Regions from separate parts of the Streptosporangium oxazolinicum genome, predicted to be linked through region 1. Evidence: riboswitches for the same ligand, from Rfam matches in the RefSeq annotation. Region 1 holds a riboswitch; each other region holds the start of a gene.
What was found. A riboswitch is a leader RNA that binds a small molecule or an ion and turns the genes downstream of it on or off. The one in region 1 is predicted to bind cobalamin.
Positions count from the first base shown of each region.

Region 2: another riboswitch for cobalamin. It lies ahead of ABD817_RS15535 (ribonucleoside-diphosphate reductase subunit alpha); the one in region 1 lies ahead of metE (5-methyltetrahydropteroyltriglutamate--homocysteine S-methyltransferase).
Region 3: another riboswitch for cobalamin. It lies ahead of ABD817_RS27190 (CbtB domain-containing protein); the one in region 1 lies ahead of metE (5-methyltetrahydropteroyltriglutamate--homocysteine S-methyltransferase).
Region 4: another riboswitch for cobalamin. It lies ahead of ABD817_RS21170 ((2Fe-2S)-binding protein); the one in region 1 lies ahead of metE (5-methyltetrahydropteroyltriglutamate--homocysteine S-methyltransferase).

Region 1 is NZ_BAABAQ010000005.1:418,628-423,396, forward strand. It holds gene ABD817_RS17170 (hypothetical protein) at 207-614, opposite strand; gene ABD817_RS17175 (uridine kinase family protein) at 870-1,607, opposite strand; cobalamin riboswitch at 1,939-2,150, shown strand; gene metE (5-methyltetrahydropteroyltriglutamate--homocysteine S-methyltransferase) at 2,261-4,486, shown strand.
Region 2 is NZ_BAABAQ010000005.1:6,391-11,159, forward strand. It holds gene glmS (glutamine--fructose-6-phosphate transaminase (isomerizing)) at 1-293, shown strand, start outside; gene ABD817_RS15530 (tripartite tricarboxylate transporter substrate-binding protein) at 528-1,547, shown strand; cobalamin riboswitch at 1,552-1,754, shown strand; gene ABD817_RS15535 (ribonucleoside-diphosphate reductase subunit alpha) at 1,871-4,165, shown strand; gene ABD817_RS15540 (ribonucleotide-diphosphate reductase subunit beta) at 4,219-4,769, shown strand, end outside.
Region 3 is NZ_BAABAQ010000011.1:204,581-209,349, reverse strand. It holds gene ABD817_RS27205 (magnesium chelatase subunit D family protein) at 1-95, opposite strand, end outside; gene ABD817_RS27200 (histidine phosphatase family protein) at 146-709, opposite strand; gene ABD817_RS27195 (CbtA family protein) at 706-1,446, opposite strand; gene ABD817_RS27190 (CbtB domain-containing protein) at 1,454-1,648, opposite strand; adenosylcobalamin (AdoCbl) riboswitch at 1,666-1,799, opposite strand; gene dop (depupylase/deamidase Dop) at 1,918-3,435, opposite strand; gene ABD817_RS27180 (acyltransferase family protein) at 3,523-4,680, opposite strand.
Region 4 is NZ_BAABAQ010000007.1:371,400-376,168, forward strand. It holds gene ABD817_RS21165 (L-threonylcarbamoyladenylate synthase) at 67-687, shown strand; cobalamin riboswitch at 1,214-1,396, shown strand; gene ABD817_RS21170 ((2Fe-2S)-binding protein) at 1,441-2,271, shown strand; gene ABD817_RS21175 (hypothetical protein) at 2,299-2,751, opposite strand; gene ABD817_RS21180 (transglutaminase domain-containing protein) at 2,823-3,539, opposite strand; gene rpsR (30S ribosomal protein S18) at 3,790-4,020, opposite strand; gene ABD817_RS21190 (CobW family GTP-binding protein) at 4,017-4,769, opposite strand, start outside.

The sequences.
Region 1 (4,769 bases):
GCGTAGCGCCATTCCGGCAGGGGGGCGGTCTCTTCGGCAGGGGCAGGCGGGCCGAGAAACGTCTGAGCTTGCGCGGCCCGGTGGTCAGCACGGGTACGGCGAGGCTCGCCAAGGGGGTGCCGTTCATGATCAGTGGCAGCGAAGATCCCAGCCCGGGTCATGGAGGTTGTCCTGCACCTCGACGATGATCAGCTTGTCGTCGAAGCTCAGGGGAAGGGTGGGGGCTCCGAAGGTGTCCAGACGACGACGGAGATTCCGCCTCCTTCGATGCCGATCTGCGCGGCTTTGTAGTGACGCGCGACCTCGTCCGGCGACAGTTTCGTGCCCAGGTTGAACCTGAGGCGGTAGTCGCAGTGGTTGCTGTTGCCCCGCAGCGCCACTGACGCCTGCACCTCGTCATCGGAGAATCTGGTCTCGGGAGGTAGAGGATAGCTAAGAAAACGGTTGGCAAGGCCGTCGAGTTGACGGTTGTGAATCCACTGAGGCGTCATGATGAGCGCGAAGAACAGTACGAATGATGCCGCGATAGCCGCCGGGAGTTTCCAGCGCCGCTTCCGTCTCGCCGTCGATGGTGGTCGCGTGCTGTGGAGGTCGTCCTGCGCAGTGCTCGGCATGGTCTCCATGGTCGTGCGGCACGCGTGCGATGATCAAGAGAGGGAGCTGGAACCGCGCTTCGCCGCTTCTCGTGGAAGAGCCGGGAAGTTGAACGGTGATGAGCTGTGAAAGCGTTGGCTCGGCCTGTATGGGGTCACGTCCCGTACCTGCCACACCGCCAGGAAAAATCCCTTACCGGAGGGGTTTTGGTGGCTGCCGGCGGGAGGCGCGGCTCTCGAACCGCTCACCCGCGTTCTGCGGGTGGACCGGCCAACCTAAGGGCTGGTCGGCGGGGCGACGACCAACTCGGTGTCCGGGTCGTGGTCGATCTGCGGAGGGCCAGCGACGATCATGGTGGCTCGGGCCCACGGCTGTTCTCGTGAGATGAACGGCAGTTCCTCCAGCAGCCAGTTCGCCACGTGCTCCAGCTGCTTGGGGGAGTCGCCGTCGCGGACGACCAACAAGCGCTCTTGCTCGTCGAGGTCACCCTGCATCCACACCGAGGCGTCCAACCACGGGGCAAGCTCTTCGCGGATGATGCCGGTGCCCTCGACCCAGATGAAGTCGGCACCGGCGGGAATGGTGATCGATCCGGGCCGGTCGTGGGTGATCCAGGCATCAGGGCGGAAGTTCACCGCTTCACCCCGGTGCAGGGGGTGCAGGATGTTCTCGACGAGCACGGCGCCCCAGTCGAAGTAGGCGTGGTTCCAGGCGATGTCGTCGGTGTGCACGATGGCGGAGTTAGGCACCCCCTTGCGTAGCCGCTCGGCCAGGGTCGTCTTGCCGGCGCCGCCCCGGCCGTCGATCGCGATCACCCGCGGGCGTCCGGTGACGTCGGGTGAAGCATCACGCAGCTGCCGGACGGCGTCGAGCACGGTCACCACCCGCCAGCCAACGGCCTCGGTCTCGCCTGGATGCAGATGCATCGACAACCTGTCTTCGAAAGAGAGGACAAAGATCAGCATACGAGCCGCTGCCGTCGACCAGTCACGCTGAACGATGTACAGCAGCACCACTTCACACGATCACACACCACCAGCCCGTCGTCCCTCTCTTTCGCAATCCCAGGAGCGGTCGCGATGCGCTGCCGACCTTGATCTCCACCAAATCACCCTCAAAGACCTACCGGCCATTCCCCGGGGCAGCTCGCGGCGTACCACCGCTCGGCGAACGGCTCCCTGGTGGTCTGCGAGGTGTCTCCTCCACCCGGGACGAGCCCATTTCTTCTGCAGGGGCATTTCCGAAGGCGGCCTTCTTTCCTTTCCCACCCTCCGGGTGGCCGCAGTACGGTTCCCGCTTCTTCGATGCGCCGGACGGTGGCTCCGGCCGGAGGTGCGGGCGGGTTATGCTCGTGGTGCGGTTGGTTCTTCCGGTGTCGTGTTGGCGCTGGGAGTCGTAAGAGGGAACCCGGTGGGAGTCCGGGACTGCCCCGCAGCGGTGAGTGGGAACGAACGCCGTCATAGGCACTGGGTGCGTGGCATCTGGGAAGCGACGGTCAGTAGGGGTTGAGTGTGGTGCCCGCGAGTCCGAAGACCTGCCAGCCGTCCGTGTGCCGTCCGGTGCGCGGTGATCCGTGGCCTCGTGGGAGGGCCTGGGAGGTGTCTTTCCCGTGTGTTCCTTCCGTGTGGCTGTGGGTTGGCATGGCATGAGCCGAGGGAAGGACGCCATGAGTCAGGTCACTACGACCGTTTTGGGGTATCCCCGTATCGGGGGCCGTCGCGAGTTGAAGCGGGCGACGGAGGATTACTGGGCCGGGCGCACGGACGCCGCCGCTCTTCGGGAGACGGCCGAGGGTCTGCGGGAGCGGACGTGGCGGGAGCTGTCGGAGGCGGGGCTGGACGCGGTGCCGTCCAACACGTTCTCGCTGTATGACCACGTGCTGGACACGATCGCGATGGTGGGGGCGGTGCCCGAGCGGTTCGCCGGGGCCGCCGACCCGTACTTCGCGATGGCCCGGGGCGCCGAGGGGGTGGCGCCGCTGGAGATGACCAAGTGGTTCGACACCAACTACCACTACCTGGTTCCCGAGCTGGGACCCGGCACCCGGTTCCGGCTCGACTGGAGCAAGCCGCTCACCGAGTACGCCGAGGCGCGGCGGCTGGGCGTCGAGACCCGGCCGGTGCTGGTCGGGCCGCTGTCGTTCCTGCTGCTGGCCAAGTCCACCGAGCCCGGCTTCGCGCCGCTGCGGCTGCTGGACGGCCTGCTGGAGACCTACGCCGAGCTGCTGGAACGGATGGCCGCGGCGGGGGTGACCGAGGTGCAGCTGGACGAGCCGGTGCTGGCCGCCGACCGTACGGACGAGGAGCTGGCCGCGCTGCGCCGGGCCTACGCGCGGCTGGGCGCGCTCAGCAGTCGGCCCCGGATGCTGGTGGCCACCTACTTCGGTGAGATCGGGCCCGCGCTGGAGATCCTGGCCCGAGGCCCGGTCGAGGCCGTCGGCCTGGACTTCGTCTCGGCGCCCGGCAACCTGGAGGCGCTGGCCGCCGTCGGCGGGCTGCCCGGCAAGACCCTCGTCGCCGGGGTCGTCGACGGCCGCAACGTCTGGCGTACCGACACCGCGAAGGCGCTGGCGACCTGCGCCGCGCTGCTCGGGCTGAGCGACCGGCTGGTGGTGAGCACCTCCTGCTCGCTGCTGCACGTCCCGCTCGACCTGGACGCCGAGACCTCGCTGGACCCTCGGCTGCGCGAGCGGCTGGCCTTCGCCAGGCAGAAGGTCGACGAGGTCGTACGGATCGGCAGGGCGCTGAACGGTGAGGAGGTCATCGCGGGGGAGAACGTCACGGAGCGGTTCCTCAACCCCCGGGTGCGGGCCAGGCTGGACGCGCTGGGCAAGGGCACCCCGCGCGCCCCGCACGCCGAGCGGCTCGCCGTGCAGAACGCCGACCTGGGTCTGCCGCCGCTGGCCACCACCACCATCGGCTCCTTCCCGCAGACCGGCGAGGTGCGCCAGGCCCGCGCCGCCCTGCGCGCGGGCGACATCGACAGGGCCGGGTACGAGCGCAGGATGGAGGCCGAGATCGACCGCGTCATCGCGCTGCAGGAGGACATCGGCCTGGACGTGCTGGTGCACGGCGAGCCCGAGCGCAACGACATGGTCCAGTACTTCGCCGAGATGCTGGAGGGCTACGCCGCCACCGAACACGGCTGGGTGCAGTCGTACGGCAGCCGCTACGTCCGCCCGCCGATCCTGTTCGGCGACGTCTCCCGTCCCGAGCCGATGACGGTGCGCTGGGCCTCCTACGCGCAGTCGCGGACGAAGAAGCCGGTCAAGGGCATGCTGACCGGCCCGGTGACCATGCTGGCCTGGTCCTTCGTCCGTGACGACCAGCCGCTGGGCGAGACCGCCAGGCAGGTGGCGCTCGCCCTGCGCGACGAGACCCACGACCTTGAGGCGGCGGGCATCAGGATCATCCAGGTCGACGAGCCCGCGCTGCGCGAGCTGCTGCCGCTGCGGCGGGCCGACCGCGAGGCCTACCTGGAGTGGGCCGTCGACGCGTTCCGGCTGGCGACCAGCGGGGTGGCCGACAGCACGCAGATCCACACCCACATGTGCTACTCGGAGTTCGGGGAGATCATCGGCGCGATCGGCGACCTGGACGCCGACGTGACCAGCGTCGAGGCGGCCCGCTCCCGGATGGAACTCCTGGACGACCTGCGCGCCTTCGGCTACACGCGCGGCATCGGGCCCGGCGTGTGGGACATCCACTCGCCCAGGGTGCCCTCGGCCGAGGAGATCGAGACCGCCCTGCGTACGGCCGCGGCCTCGGTGGACCCCGCCCTGCTCTGGGTCAACCCCGACTGCGGCCTGAAGACCCGCGGCTATCCGGAGACGGAGGCCAGCCTCAGGAACATGGTCGAGGCGGCCCTGCGCGTCCGGGCGGAAACGGTCTAGCGGTCACCGTGTTCGCGGGGGTGTGATCCGTCCGGGTCACACCCCCATTTCGTCGGTACGTCACCTCTGGGCGGGACCGACGCCCCTCCAGGGGACCGGCCCCGTCTCACCCCGCCTGGGCAGGACAGACGTTCCTCTAGGGAACCGCCCCTGTCGCGTTGTCGCGCCCCGCGCGGGGCGGAGGTACGCCCGGGGAATCGGTCGCGCGCGACCCACCGGATCTGACGAGCTCCCGAATCTTCCGTGACTCAAATGTTTACTGTTAGGAAAGTTTCTTTTATAT
Region 2 (4,769 bases), 410 kb from region 1:
TCGGCCCGGACATGCCGACGGTGGCGATCGTCCCCGACGACGAGCTGCTGGACAAGAATCTCACCACGCTGGGCGAGATCCGTGCCCGGGGTGGCCGGGTGCTCATGGTGGGCCACCGCACGACGGACCCCAAGCTGGCCGACGACTGCGTCGTGGTGCCCAAGAACGAGACCGAGCTGGACCCGATCCTGCTCTCGATCCCGCTCCAGCTCTTCGCCTACCACGCCGCCGTGGCGCTGGAACGGGACGTCGACAAGCCCAGGAACCTGGCCAAGAGCGTCACGGTGGAGTGAGGCCCCGCAGCTCCTGACCCTCAGCCCCTGCCTCTCGCCCCCGCGCCCCCGGTGCCCCGGCCTCGCTCCGGCCTGCCGGGGGCGCTGTGGGCACCGGGGGGCTCTTCGGGCTCCCGCGCGGTCCGATGACTCATGTCCGAGTGCGGGCGACATTTCCACATACCCCCGCTTCGTCACAGAAAGTGAGTAAGAAGTAACCTTTGGTGTGAGGGTTTCCTGGGGGAAGGGGCGCTTATGCGCCGCAGGGGGTTTTTCGCACTGGCGGCGGGGGTCCTGGTCGCCGCGGGGTGTGACGCGGGCGGCGGTGCCGGTCCGGCGGTGAAGCGCCTGTTCATCCTCGAACCGACCGCCGACGGCCACGGCTGGGACGGGATCGCGGGCAGGCTGGCGACCGTCCTGGTCCAGTCGGGACTGGCGCGTACCGCCATGGCCGTCGAGCGGCGGGGTGCCCTGGGCTCCGCCCCGCGCGACGCGTTCGGCGCCTTCCACGGCCCCTTCGCGCGCGAAGGCAGGCTGCTCGTCACCGCGATGCCGATGGTGGCCGCCGCGGAGATCGCCAACACCACCGCCGTGGTGAACGCCGCCACCCCCATCGCCCGCCTGGTCGGCGACTGGGCGGTCCTGGTCGTCCCCTCCGACTCCCGCCTGCGTACCTTCGAGGACTTCGCCGCGCGGCTGCGCGGGAACCCGGCGGGGCTGACGGTCGGCGGCGGGGCGGAGGGCGGCTCCGACCACGTGCTCTACGGGATGATCGGCAAGTGCCTCGGGGTGGACACCCGGCTGCTGGAGTACGCCGGATACCTCGCCCCCGAGGATGCCGCCGAGGCGCTCCAGGTCGGCCGGGTGGCGGCCCTGCTGGGATCGGCGCGCGCCCTGCGGCCTGAAATCAGGGCGGGCCGTCTGCGGCCCCTGGTGGTCTCCTCCGGCGGCCGGATCGACGGGATCGACGCGCCGACGCTCATGGAGGTCGACGTCCGGCTGGAGTACAGCGACTGGTGCGGCCTGCTGGGCCCCAAGGACATGAGTCCGGGGGACCGGGACGCCGCGATCGACCTGTGTGACAGGATCGACGCCGCGCCGCGCTGGCGTTCCCTGTGCGCTGCCCACGGCTGGAGCCGGGTCTATCTCAGTGGCGACGAGTTTCGCCAGTGGCTCTTCACCGAGACGGCACGCACCCGCGGTGTCCTCCACGAGCTCGGGCTGTTGAAGTCCTCCGACACAACCTGTTGGGGTAGTTGCGTCAGACGCCCCTAGATGTAGGATCCTGCTCGTTGCTGGTTCGCCCCGCGAGGGGCGAGGCAAGAGGGAACCCGGTGAGATTCCGGTGACTGCCCCGCAGCGGTGAACGGGAACGAAAGCCGTCAGTCAAGCACTGGGCGAACCATGCCTGGGAAGCGACGGCCGGTAGGCATGTGCGGTGCGCCCGTGAGTCCGAAGACCTGCCGGTGACGTGACTGTCCAGGGCCTCGTGGGAGGGCCCGCGGAACGAGGCGATCCGGCGTGCCCGGGATCGCTCGCGGACGCGTGCCCCTCCGGCGGAGCCGTACGGGGAAGTTCGAGCGAGCGAGGGGCACTACGTGACACAGGCATTGGCGGAGACCACCACGGGGAGCGCCGGAACCACCGGGAACACCGGGAACACCGGGAACGCGGCGGCGGCCACGATGGGCACCGGGAGCACCGGAAACACCGGGAGCGCGGCGGACGATCGCAGGCTGGCCATCGACGAGGCGGCCGCCCGGGTGATCACCGATCCGGAGAACTCCAGGGTCGCCGCCGCGATGCTGGCCGAGCTGATCGCCGACGAGGCCGCCGAGCACGGCGTCCGCCGCTTCTCCGAGTCCGTCGCCGCGACCCACGAGGCGGGGCTGATCCAGGACGGGCTCGCGGAGTTCGTGGCCGCCCACGCCGGGGTCCTGGACGCGCTCGTCGACCCGGAGGCCGACGCCAGGTTCGAGTACTTCGGGCTGCGTACCGTCTACGACCGCTACCTGCTGCGCCACCCGCGAACCCGCAAGGTCCTGGAGCGCCCGCAGCACTTCTTCCTCCGGGTGGCCTGCGGCCTGTCCGAGACCGTCGAGGAGGCCGCCGAGCTGTACGCGCTGATGGCCACCCTGTCCTACCTGCCCAGCTCGCCCACGCTGTTCAACTCCGGCTCCCGCAGGCCCCAGCTCTCCTCGTGCTTCCTGCTCGACTCGCCCCGCGACGAACTGGAGTCCATCTACGAGCGCTACGGGCAGGTCGCGCGGCTGTCGAAGTACGCGGGGGGCATCGGGATCGCCTGGACCAGGGTCCGCTCGCGGGGCTCGCTGATCCGGGGCACCAACGGCCACTCCAACGGCATCGTGCCCTGGCTGCGCACGCTCGACTCCAGCGTCGCCGCGGTCAACCAGGGAGGCCGCCGCAAGGGCGCGGCCTGCGTCTACCTGGAGCCCTGGCACGCCGACGTCGAGGAGTTCCTGGAACTGCGCGACAACACCGGCGAGGAGGCCCGCCGCACGCACAACCTGAACCTGGCCAACTGGATCCCCGACGAGTTCATGCGCCGGGTCGAGGCCGACGGCGTCTGGTCGCTGTTCGACCCCAAGGAGGTCCCGCACCTCACCGACCTGTACGGCGCCGCGTTCGACGACGCCTACCGGGCCGCCGAGGCCGAGGGCCGCTTCACCCGGCAGATCCCGGCCCGCACCCTGTACGGGCGGATGATGCGCACGCTCGCCCAGACCGGCAACGGCTGGATGACCTTCAAGGACGCGGCGAACCGGACCTCCAACCAGACGGCCAGGCCGGAGAACGTCATCCACCTGTCCAACCTCTGCACCGAGATCCTGGAGGTCACCGGCGACGCGGAGACCGCCGTCTGCAACCTCGGCTCGATCAACCTCGCCGCCCATCTGTCGGCGGAGGCCGGGGACGGGGTCGACTGGGCACGGCTGCGCGCGACCGTCCGCACCGCCGTGCGCTTCCTCGACCGCACCATCGACCTGGGCTTCTACCCGACCCCCGAGGCGGAGGCCGCCAACCGCAGGTGGCGCCCGATCGGGCTCGGCGTGATGGGCCTGGCCGACGTGCTGTTCACGCTGCGGCTGCCGTTCGACTCGCCGCGCGCCCTGGAGCTGTCCACCAGGATCTCCGAGGAGATCGCGCTCGCCGCCTACCGGACCTCCTCCGACCTGGCCGTGGAGCGGGGCCGCCATCCCTCGTACGAGGAGACGAGGGCCGCCGCCGGGGTGCTGCACCCCGACCACTACGGGGCGGCGGGGTCGGCGGAGTGGGCGGAGCTCAGGGAGCGGATCGCCGGGACCGGCCTGCGCAACTCGCTGATGATCGCGATCGCGCCGACGGCCACGATCGCCTCCATCGCGGGCTGCTACGAGTGCATCGAGCCGCAGGTCTCCAACGTCTTCAAGCGCGAGACCCTCTCGGGGGAGTTCCTCCAGGTCAACCGCTATCTCGTCCGCGACCTCCAGGCCCGTGGCCTGTGGACCGCGCAGATCCGCGACGCGATCAAGCGCGCCGACGGCTCCGTGCAGGACATCCCCGAGATCCCCGCCGACCTGAGGACGCTCTACCGGACCGCCTGGGAGCTGCCGCAGAAGGCACTCATCGACCTGGCCGCCGCGCGCACCCCGTACATCGACCAGTCGCAGTCGCTGAACCTCTTCATGGCCACGCCGACCATCGGCAAGCTCTCCTCGATGTACGCCTACGCCTGGAAGTCGGGCCTCAAGACCACCTACTACCTGCGCTCGCGCCCGGCCACCCGGATCGCGCAGGCCACCGTGGCGGCGCCGGTGGAGCGGGCCGTCCTCGACCCCGAGGCCGTCGCCTGCTCCCTGGAGAACCCCGAGTACTGCGACGCCTGCCAGTAGCCGTCCCAGTCCCTCGGAAGCCCCGCCGTGACCACCCAGAAAGGCATTTCCCGATGTTGCTCGACCCCGGCATGGACCTCACCCTGCGGCCGATGCGCTACCCCGAGTTCTACGAACGCTACCGGGCCGCGATCCGCAACACCTGGACCGTCGAGGAGGTGGACCTCACCTCCGACCTGGCGGACCTGGCGAGGATGACGCCCGAGGAGCGCCACCTGATCAACCGCCTCGTGGCGTTCTTCGCCACCGGCGACTCGATCGTGGCCAACAACCTCGTCCTCAACCTCTACCAGCACCTCAACGCCCCCGAGGCGCGCCTGTATCTCAGCAGGCAGCTGTTCGAGGAGGCGGTGCACGTCCAGTTCTACCTGACCCTGCTGGACACCTACCTGCCCGACCCGGACGAGCGGGTCAAGGCCTTCGCCGCTGTCGAGCACATCCCCTCGATCCGGGACAAGGCGGAGTTCTGCTTCCGCTGGATCGACTCGCTCGGCGGGCTGACCCGGCTGGAGACGCGGGAGGACCGGCGGGCGTTCCTGCTCAACCTGATCTGCTTCGCGGCGTGCATCGAGGGGCTGTTCTTCTACGGGGCCTTCGCCTACGT
Region 3 (4,769 bases), on a different contig from region 1:
CCCCCGACCCGGGGGGAGACCGCGTTGAGGATCAGCGCGAGTTTCAGGTCCTCCAGCCCCACGATCGCGGTGAAGGGATAGCGGGAGTCACGCACCTTCGGGATCTCCTTCGTCAAGTCGTCGGGCCGTCACGTCGGTGGAGCCGTCAGGGGGAGTAGCTGAGCCGCCAGCGCCCGCCGCGCCCGGTGAGCCTCACCTGGGCCAGTGGCGCGACGTCGACGCGCCAGAACGCCTGGGCGGGGGCGCCGAGGGCGTGGACGACCGCGGCGCGGATGATCGCCGGGTGGGTGACCGCGACGGCCCTGCCGGGGGCGCGGGCGGCGAGCCAGCCGGACACCCTGGCGAGGAGCGCGGTGACCGGTTCCCCGCCGTGGGGCGCCGCGCCGGGGTCGCCGAGCCAGGACGCGAGCGCCTCGGGTTCGGCGGCCTCGACCTCGCCGAGCGTCATGCCGCTCCAGCGGCCGTAGTCGCAGTCGGCCAGCAGCGGGTCGTGCTCGGCCCGCAGGCCGAGTGCCGCCGCCGTCTGGACGCAGCGCAACTCGGCCGGGCAGGCCGCGGGACCCGGGGCGAGGTCCCGCGCCATCCCCTCGGCCCGGCGCAGGCCGCGTTCGTCGAGCGGTTCGTCGCCCGGGAACGCGGCCCGCGCCGTCGCCGAGGTGGAGGCGTGGCAGACCAGGAGCAGGCGGGTGACCCCCGAGGGGGTCGTCACACCGGGCCGCGCCTGCGGGCGGCGAAGGCGAACAGCGCGCCGACACCGGCCCAGAAGACCACCTGGGTCCCTATGGAGGCGACCCTGAAGTCCCACAGGAGGTCGGCGGGGAAGCCCTGGGGCACCTCCGAGATCTCCGGCAGGAGGATCCAGGCCGCGACGACGGGGATCAGCACGGCGGCGCCCGCCGACAGCCAGCGCACCCACGGTTCGCTCCGCGAGGCGTAGCGGTGGGCGGCGACCCCGGCGGCGACGGCGAGGATCCCGATGACCACGGCGACCAGGTAGAGCACGGTGCGCTGGTTGATGGTCTCCGGATCACCGACAGCCGGTGGGTTGGCGGGATATTTCACGAAAGGGATGAGGACGACGGCGGTGAACGCGGCGGCGGCGAGGGTGACCGCGAGCACCGGTTCCGAGCGGGGTCCCGCCCGCCCGCGTACGGCCGCGTAGACGAGGGAGAACAGGCCCCCGACCGCCAGGCCGTACAGGCCGAGGGCGAGGAAGAGCCCGAAGCGCTGCCCGTCCCTGCTGACCAGGGCCTCCTCCTCGTCGTGGGAGTGGGCCGCGGTGCCGGTGTCGTCGTGCGTCTCGGCCGGGGCGGCGGCCGCGGCCGCCTCCTCCAGCGCGATGGCCTGGTCGATGCGCGGTTCGCCGACGGTGTAGGCGAAGACGGCCGCGAGCAGCCCTGCGAGCAGTCCGACGACGAGGCCCCGGACGATGAGTTTGGTGATCACCTGTGGCTCAGTGACACGGCACGCCGAGCAGGTGACGCCCGTCGTGCATGAGTTCGTGCAGGTAGTTTCCCGCCTGGGAGATCGCTCCCTGGTCGAAGGTGACCAGGTAGGCGAGGAGCAGCAGCACCGGTACGGCGAGCAGCCAGCGGGTGAGCGAGGGCCATGGGATGGGCTGGGCGTGCGGTGCCGAGATCTGGCTCACGGCCACCTCCTCCGGGATTGACGCGTCCCTTTTCGTAGGTCGGTGGCGGTCGAGTGTGACCTGGCTCCCGGCCCTCGCGGGCCGGTTACAGTGGCGCGACCGCACCGGAATCTCACCGGATTTCCCTCGCACCGCCACAAAACATCCGGAACGTACCCCGGTTCTCCGTCCCCCGTCAATCCGGCTGTCCGGTTCGCGGGGATCCGGCGAGCCCGGGTACGCCGAGGGGGGAGGCTGCCCGGCCGGGCCGCCTCCCCCCTCTCAGGCGGTCACTGCTCGCCGGTCAGCGCCGTCACCAGCTCCGCGGCGGTACGGCAGCGGTCGAACAGCTCGCCCACGTGGGCCTTGGTGCCGCGCAGCGGCTCAAGGGTGGGGACGCGCTGCAGCGACTCGCGGCCGGGGATGTCGAAGATGACCGAGTCCCAGGAGGCCGCGGCCACCGACTCGCTGTACTGGCTCAGGCAACGGCCGCGGAAGTAGGCACGGGTGTCGCTGGGCGGCACCTCGATGGCCCGCTGGACCTCTTCCTCGGTGACCAGGCGCTGCATGCGGCCCCGGGCCACCAGCCGGTTGTAGAGCCCCCGCTCGGGACGGATGTCGGAGTACTGGAGATCGACGAGTTGCAGGCGCGGGTGCGACCAGGGAAGGCCGTCACGGGTGCGGTAACCCTCCAGGAGCTCCAGCTTGGCCACCCAGTCGAGCTCCCCGGACAGCTGCATCGGGTCTTCCGCCAGGCGGGTGAGGACCGACTCCCAGCGCTCCAGGATGTCCTTGGTGGGCTCGTCCAGGCCGTTGGCGCTGCGCTCCTCGGCGTACTTGCGCGCGAGCTCCAGGTATTCCATTTGGAGCTGCACGGCCGTCAGCCTGCGGCCGTCGCGCATGGCGATCTCGTACTTGAGCGTGGGGTCGTGCGAGACCGCGCGCAGGGCCTGGACGGGGTTGTCCACCGCGAGGTCGCGGGTGAAGTAACCGTCCTCGATCATGGCCAGGACGAGCGCGGTGGATCCCAGCTTCAGGTAGGTCGAGATCTCCGACATGTTGGCGTCGCCGATGATGACGTGCAGGCGGCGGTATTTCTCCGGGTCGGCGTGCGGCTCGTCCCGGGTGTTGATGATCGGCCGCTTGAGCGTCGTCTCCAGGCCCACCTCGACCTCGAAGAAGTCGGCCCGCTGGCTGATCTGGAAGCCCTCGCCCCGGGAGTCCTGGCCGATGCCGACCTTGCCCGCGCCGGTGACGACCTGCCGGGAGACGAAGAACGGCGTCAGGTGCCTGACGATGTCGGCGAACGAGGTGGCCCGGCGCATCAGGTAGTTCTCGTGGCAGCCGTAGGAGGCGCCCTTGTTGTCGGTGTTGTTCTTGTAGAGCTGGATCGGGGCGTTGGCCGGCATCGCCGAGGCGCGGACCGCCGCGTCGTGCATCACCCGCTCGCCCGCCTTGTCCCAGATCACCGCCGCCCGAGGATTGGTGCACTCGGGCGTGGAGTATTCGGGATGGGCGTGGTCCACGTACAGCCGGGCCCCGTTGGTGAGGATCACGTTCGCCAGGCCGAGGTCCTCGTCGGTCAGCTGGCTCTGGTCGGCCACCTCCCGCGCGAGGTCGAACCCCCGTGCGTCCCGCAGCGGGTTCTCCTCCTCGAAGTCCCATCGCGCGCGCCGTACCCTGGCGGCCGAGGCCGCCAGGTAGGCGTTCACGACCTGAGAGGAGGTCACCATCGCGTTGGCCCCCGGCTGTCCGGGCACGGAGATGCCGTATTCGGTCTCGATGCCCATCACCCGCCGTACCGTCATGCGCACCCTCTGTTCGTCAGGGACTGTTTCTCTCCGTGGTATCTATTCCCGACCCTAGACCCTTCACTATGCCCGGTGGTCGGACAGTTATGGCACCGAAGCCTTTTCGCCCGTTGCGAGGGGAAACGGGGAGAGCGCGGGGAGCTGTGACGGAGACGGGGATTCGGCCCTTCCACGCCTCCTGGATTTGACGAACTCCTGAAGCGGGCGCTCGGCCACCCGGTACACCAGGTAGGAGAACGCCATCGCGGCCAGCAGGGTGACCAGGGCGGTCAGCGGGGGCGGCAGCGTGTCCCGCAGGGCGGGGACGATCAGGACCGCGGCCGGGGTGTGGAACAGGTAGAGCGGGTAGGTGAGCGCCCCCAGGACGACCAGGCCGCGCCAGCGCAGCCACCCCAGCCAGCCCAGCGCCACCATCGCCATGAGCGCGTAGAAACCGATCACCGTGGCGACCACGGCCCACTCGGGCACCGGCATCGCGGCGTAGCCGACGTTCTCGACGCGCCCGGCCACCCGGTCGATCGCCGCGCTGACGGCCAGGCCGCCGCTGATCCCGGCCAGGCACCACAGGACGAGCCTGGGGCCGAATCTCGTCATCAGGAAGAACGCCATGCCGCCGACGAAGTACGCCGCGTACTTGGGCATGACCACGAGATCGACCCACGCCTCGTCGCTCCCGGCGAAGAACCCGGCCGCCAGCAGCCAGAGCCCCATGAAGACCAGGCAGCGGGTGAGCGTCACCCCGATGATCACCAGGATCGAGATCAGCACGTAGAAGCGGAGCTCCACCCAGAGCGACCAGTAGACGCCGTTGGCGTCATAGACCCCGAGGGCTCGCTGGAGCATCGTGAGGTTGATCCCGTACTCGCCGAGGCTGAGCTTGGGGTCCAGGGCCGTGGCGGCGGTCAGCCCGTAGACCGCGGCGGTGACGGCCACGCTGACCCAGTAGGCGGGATAGAGCCGCACCAGCCGGGAGAGGGCGAACGCCCCCAGGCCCCGCCCCCAGATGCTCATCAGGATCACGAAGCCGCTGATCATGAAGAACAGCTCGACGCCGAGGATGCCGAGCCCGGAGAGGGTGGAGATCGCCGGGAACAGCTCGGCCGGGCGGTCGCCCCACACCGAGGCGAAGGCGATGAAGTAGTGGAAGGCGAGCACCGCCATGGCGGCGAAGAAGCGCAGGAGGTCGAGTTCGGCGAGGCGGCCACTTCCCCGAAGCGCCTCGCGAGACCCCGTGCCGTTCACCGGGCGGCCGGGCCGGAATGTTCACGCACGCCACTTGGACGGCGTCTCGATCATTCGGGTTCCCCGTGACGGCTGTCTATTTCCGTTCA
Region 4 (4,769 bases), on a different contig from region 1:
CTCGGGATCTTGAAGGTCTCGGTGCCGCGTGTCATGCGAGGTGGTGTTCGCTCCTAAGCTCGGGGTGTGGCGAAATACTTCGATGTGCATCCGGACACTCCCCAACCCCGGCTGATCGGCCAGGTGGTCGAGATTCTGCGTACGGACGGGCTGATCGCGTATCCAACGGACTCGGGCTACGCGCTGGGGTGTCGGCTGGGAAACAAGGAAGGCATCGACCGGATCAGAGAGATCCGCGACCTCGGCAGTGATCATCACTTCACCCTGGTCTGTAGAGACTTTGCCCAGTTTGGGCAGTTCGTGCATGTGAGCAATGCGCTGTTCCGCTCGGTCAAGGCGGCGACCCCCGGCGGCTACACCTTCATCCTGCCCGCGACCAAGGAGGTGCCGCGGCGGTTGCTGCACCCCCGGAAGAAGACGGTCGGTGTCCGGATCCCCGACCATGTCGTCACACAGGCGCTGCTGGCCGAGCTCGGCGAACCGCTGGTGTCGAGCACCCTGCTACTGCCCGACGAGGCCGAGCCCCTGACGCAGGGCTGGGAGATCAAGGAGAGGCTCGATCACGTGGTGGACGCCGTCATCGACGCCGGTGAGTGCGGCGCCGTCCCGACGACGGTCGTCGACTTCTCGCAGGACGAGCCCGAGATTCTCCGCCGGGGCACCGGAGACCCGTCCCTCTTCGAGTAGGGGCACGGCGGCTCGCGGGAGTCAGTCGGCGTGTCCGTGCGGGTCCCACCCCGGGACGCGGTCACCGCGAAGGGCCCGGTCCGGACCATCTGGCCGATCGGCGGTCCGGACCGGGCCGCGAAATAAATCTACATTGTAAAGGCGCCCGACCAGATTCAAGATCATTTAAACGCAAACCACAAAACCATCACCTACGAGCAACACCGTCGGTCTTCTCGATGTCGATCACGCCGTCGCCGGTGATCGGTGCCGTTCGCCCGGTGTGGTTGGTGACACGCATGGGTTCCTCTCCGTCGTGAGCTTCGTGGCTTCGTCATTGGTTCGCCAGGCCGATTCAACGGGGCCCGGGAGGGGACTGGGCTCACAGCCCAAACTTCCGGGGGTGATGGGGCTCAGCGCGAGGTGCGGGGGATCTTCAGGGCCGGTCACGGCTCCGGTGGGTCGCCCGGCCGGTCATGTCGATCGTCACGGCTTCCGCAGGGTTTTCGCAGGCGCGGCGAAGCCGAGGTCTGCTTTGTCGTTGATGGTGGTTGTGCGAGCATGGTTGGCGTAGGCGACGGCGGACTGAGGAAGCCGGTGTGAATCCGGCGCGGTCCCGCCACTGTGATCGGCGAGCGAATCCCGACGAAGCCACTGCCCGGATAACGGGTGGGAAGGCCGGGAGGAGCGTTGACCCGAGAGCCAGGAGACTCACGCGGTCGCCTCCTCGCAGAAATTGGGGCGGATCTCCCCAAGGGAGGAACGGTGATCGCCATGCCTGGCCCCCGGCCCACCGGCTCCGGACGCGCCGACGACGTGGCTTCTGTCGCCTGGCCGGGGCTGCTTCCCGCATCACCGTCGGAGGTGTCGGCCGCGGTCGCCGATGTTTCCGCGATCAGTGGTTACTTCGAGCTCGAGGTCGGTCCGATCGAGGTGGGCTGGCGACCGCTCATTGATCTGGCGGCCGATTCCGGGCTCCTGCGGCGGCGGATCATCGATGTCGCCGGACGTCTGGGGACCGACGAGCCGAGGGTGGCGGCCTCGATCCTGTTTCAGGGGCTTGCCGCTCGCCTGTGGTCACCTGTCGTCGGTGCGGTGGTAACGCATGATCTGCTCTTGGACCTGGCGTCTGTTCACTGGCGGGAGGTGTCCGGCGGGCCGTTGCCGCTGCGGGCCGAGCGTCCGACCGGTCGGCGGATCCTTGATCCCGCCGGGGTCGCCGAACCGTTGTATCGCGGTGTGCTGACCGAGGTGCTGGAGCCGTTGGCGTGGTCCGTACGGGAGGTCGTGGGGATTGCCCCTGGGCTGTTGTGGGGTAATGCCGCCTCCGCGCTGGCCGGAACGGTTCGGACCGTCGTCGACCGGTGCCCCGGATTCGCCGTTCGGGCTATCGCGCTTGGGCGTGAGCTGCTCGCGCTGGGAGTGTTGCGGGGTGGCGGTGATCTGGTCGAACCCGTTCCCGGGCAGCCGTTCTTCGTTCGGCGTACCTGCTGTCTGTTCTACCGTCTGCCCGGGGGCGGCAAGTGTGGTGACTGTGTTCTCGTCGATTCCGGGACCCGTCACCGGCAGTGGGCTGCGGCTTTGCGGCAGCCCGGAGGGTCTTGATGAGCTACCTTCGGGGTGAGCGGGTGGTCATGGATGGTCTTGGGTGGTTCTGGCGATCGCGGCGGTGTGCTCGTCGGCGGTCATGCCGAGGGTGGGGTGGTGCTGGTTGAGGTCGTGCTGGTCGTCGGCCCACTGCCGGTAGTCCTGCCGCAGGGTGGTGGCGTCGGAGTCGAGGGCGAGGGCGATGTCGGCCCAGGTGGCTCCGGCCAGCAGTGCGTGGTGGATGTTGGCGGGGTGGCGTACGGTGCGTGCGATGCTCTCGGCCAGTGCCAGCAGTTCGAGGTGTTCGGCGACGGTGAGCGGGGGCCGGTCTTCGGTTCCGTGCCGGGTGGGGTCGTAGGTTCCCCGGGCCATCAGTTCCGCGCGGGCGCGGGCTGACGCGTTTCGGGCGGCCAGCTCGTTGTAGCGCTCCAGTTGCCGGCTGACGGGCAGGTCGTAGCGGGCGTCGTGCCAGGTTGTGATGTTCTCGGGCGGGGTCATGGTGGCTTCTCCGGGACGGTCGGGGGTTGGCTTCCGGCGGGGCCGTGCGGGATGTGGTCGAGGCTCGCGTCTCAAGCCGACCGGCGCCCCATGACGAGGTCGGCGGTGATGCGGACCGGCGTGCACAATGTCTGGCCGTGCGCCCGGAACAAGGCATCGCGGGAGCTGAAATATCCCAGGTCGGCTAGCACGTAGTTGGACAGGTCACATGATGAGCCGGTGATGCCGTCCCAATCGACGGCGGTGCGGGCCACCGCGTCGAAGAGCGTCTCAGCACCGATGTTGGTGAATCCCTCCTTCCTCCGCAGCGTGTTCAGCTCGCCGTACAACTCGGAGACGGTCACCCATTCACCGTCGAGCAGGAACTCCGGCCAGGCGAGCACCACCTGGCGCGGGACCAATGCTCGTAGCCGGGGAAAGCGAGGGTGCCAGAAGCGTCCGCTCACCAGTAATCCCCTGACCCGGCTGGCGATTCCGTGGGCCCGTCCTACCGCTTCCAGCGCCGCCAGTCGCTGGCTGCACGATCCGCGCTCCAGGAGAAGCGTTCTGGAGACCGGCTGGGTGTCGTTCATGGCATACACCGGGCGTATTCGCGCGGTGATGAGCCGGTGGGCCGTGATCAGGAGATCCCGATCCGTCGAGGTGTCTTTACGCCGGGCTTCGGTCGCCAGCTCCAGCACCCGGGGATGCTGCCAGTCGAGGATGGGTGTGGCCGACGGTTCTCTCCCGCTTGTTTCTCGGTGGACGGCAGCGCGACGACGCCGTGAGGGGGAAGGCGACGGCTTCATTCCATGACCGTATCGGAGTCCGTGACGTGTCCGGTTCTGTTCGAGCGCGTACGGATGGCGGTTTCGCGCCGGGTGCGGCGTGCGGGCCGTCGAGTCCGTCTGTCTCGCTTGGGGGAAGGGTGGGTTGGTCGTACGCCGCGGGGGCGGGTCGTGGTCTGGTCCCTGCGGTGTCGTCGTCGCGGGTTTCGTACGGCACGCCGTTACGGCTCGCTCCCGGGGTGTTGTCCATTCGGTGTGTTTTCTCGCCTGGTCAGCGGGGTCGTGGGGTGGAGGCGTAGGGGAGCAGGGCCATTTCGCGGGCGTTTTTGATCGCGGTGGCCAGTTGGCGTTGTTGCTGGACGGTGACTCCGGTGACGCGGCGTCCGCGGATTTTGCCGCGGTCGGAGATGAAGGCGCGGAGCAGGGTGGTGTCCTTGTAGTCGATGTGGCTCACGCCGTGTAGCGGATTGGTCTTCTTGCGGGGGGTGCGGCGGGGTTTCACGCGGAGGTCTCCTTCAGGTCGAGGTCGAGGACGAAGGCGAACGGGTCGGGGTATGTGGCCCAGATGTCGGAGCCTGCCAGGGTTTCGGTCTCGGTGAGCAGGCAGGAGTCCAGTAGGCGGTGGATGCGGTCGCGGTCGAGGTCGGGGCCGGTGAAGACGAGGTGCTGGACGCGGTCGCCGAGTTGGGGAGTCCAGTCGAGGGTGGCGGCCATGCGGCGGGCGGGGCTTTGTGTCTCCCAGGCGGCTTCGGGCAGGGTGACCAGCCAGGGGCCGGCGTCCTCGATGGTGATGACTCCGGCGACGGCGTCCCAGGCGAGCAGGCGTTCGTGCCGGTTGGCCAGCCAGAATCGGCCGCGGCTGCGGACGGTTTCGGTGACGAGTTCGTCGACGGCGTCGAACAGTCGTTGGGGGTGCAGGGGGCGTAGCCGGTGCCAGACGACGGTGGAGATCTCCCCGGTTTGCGCGTCGCAGGGTAGTTGGGCGGTGGCCGGGTCGACGCGGGCTCCGAGCATTTCCACGTCGATTCTCGTGCCGGTGACCGTGGGCAGGGTGCGGTCGGGGGGTGCGGCCGGGGTGGTGGGGGCGAGGTGGCCGAGTACGGCCAGGGTGAGTTCGATGTCCTCCTCGTCCGTGCCGGACACGATGAGGGCGGTGGCGTATTCGATCTGGCGGGTGAGCACCTCGGCCAGGTGGCGTGTGTCGCCGGCCGCCGCGTGTTTGCCGTGGGCGGCGAGGGTGTCGTCGCAGCT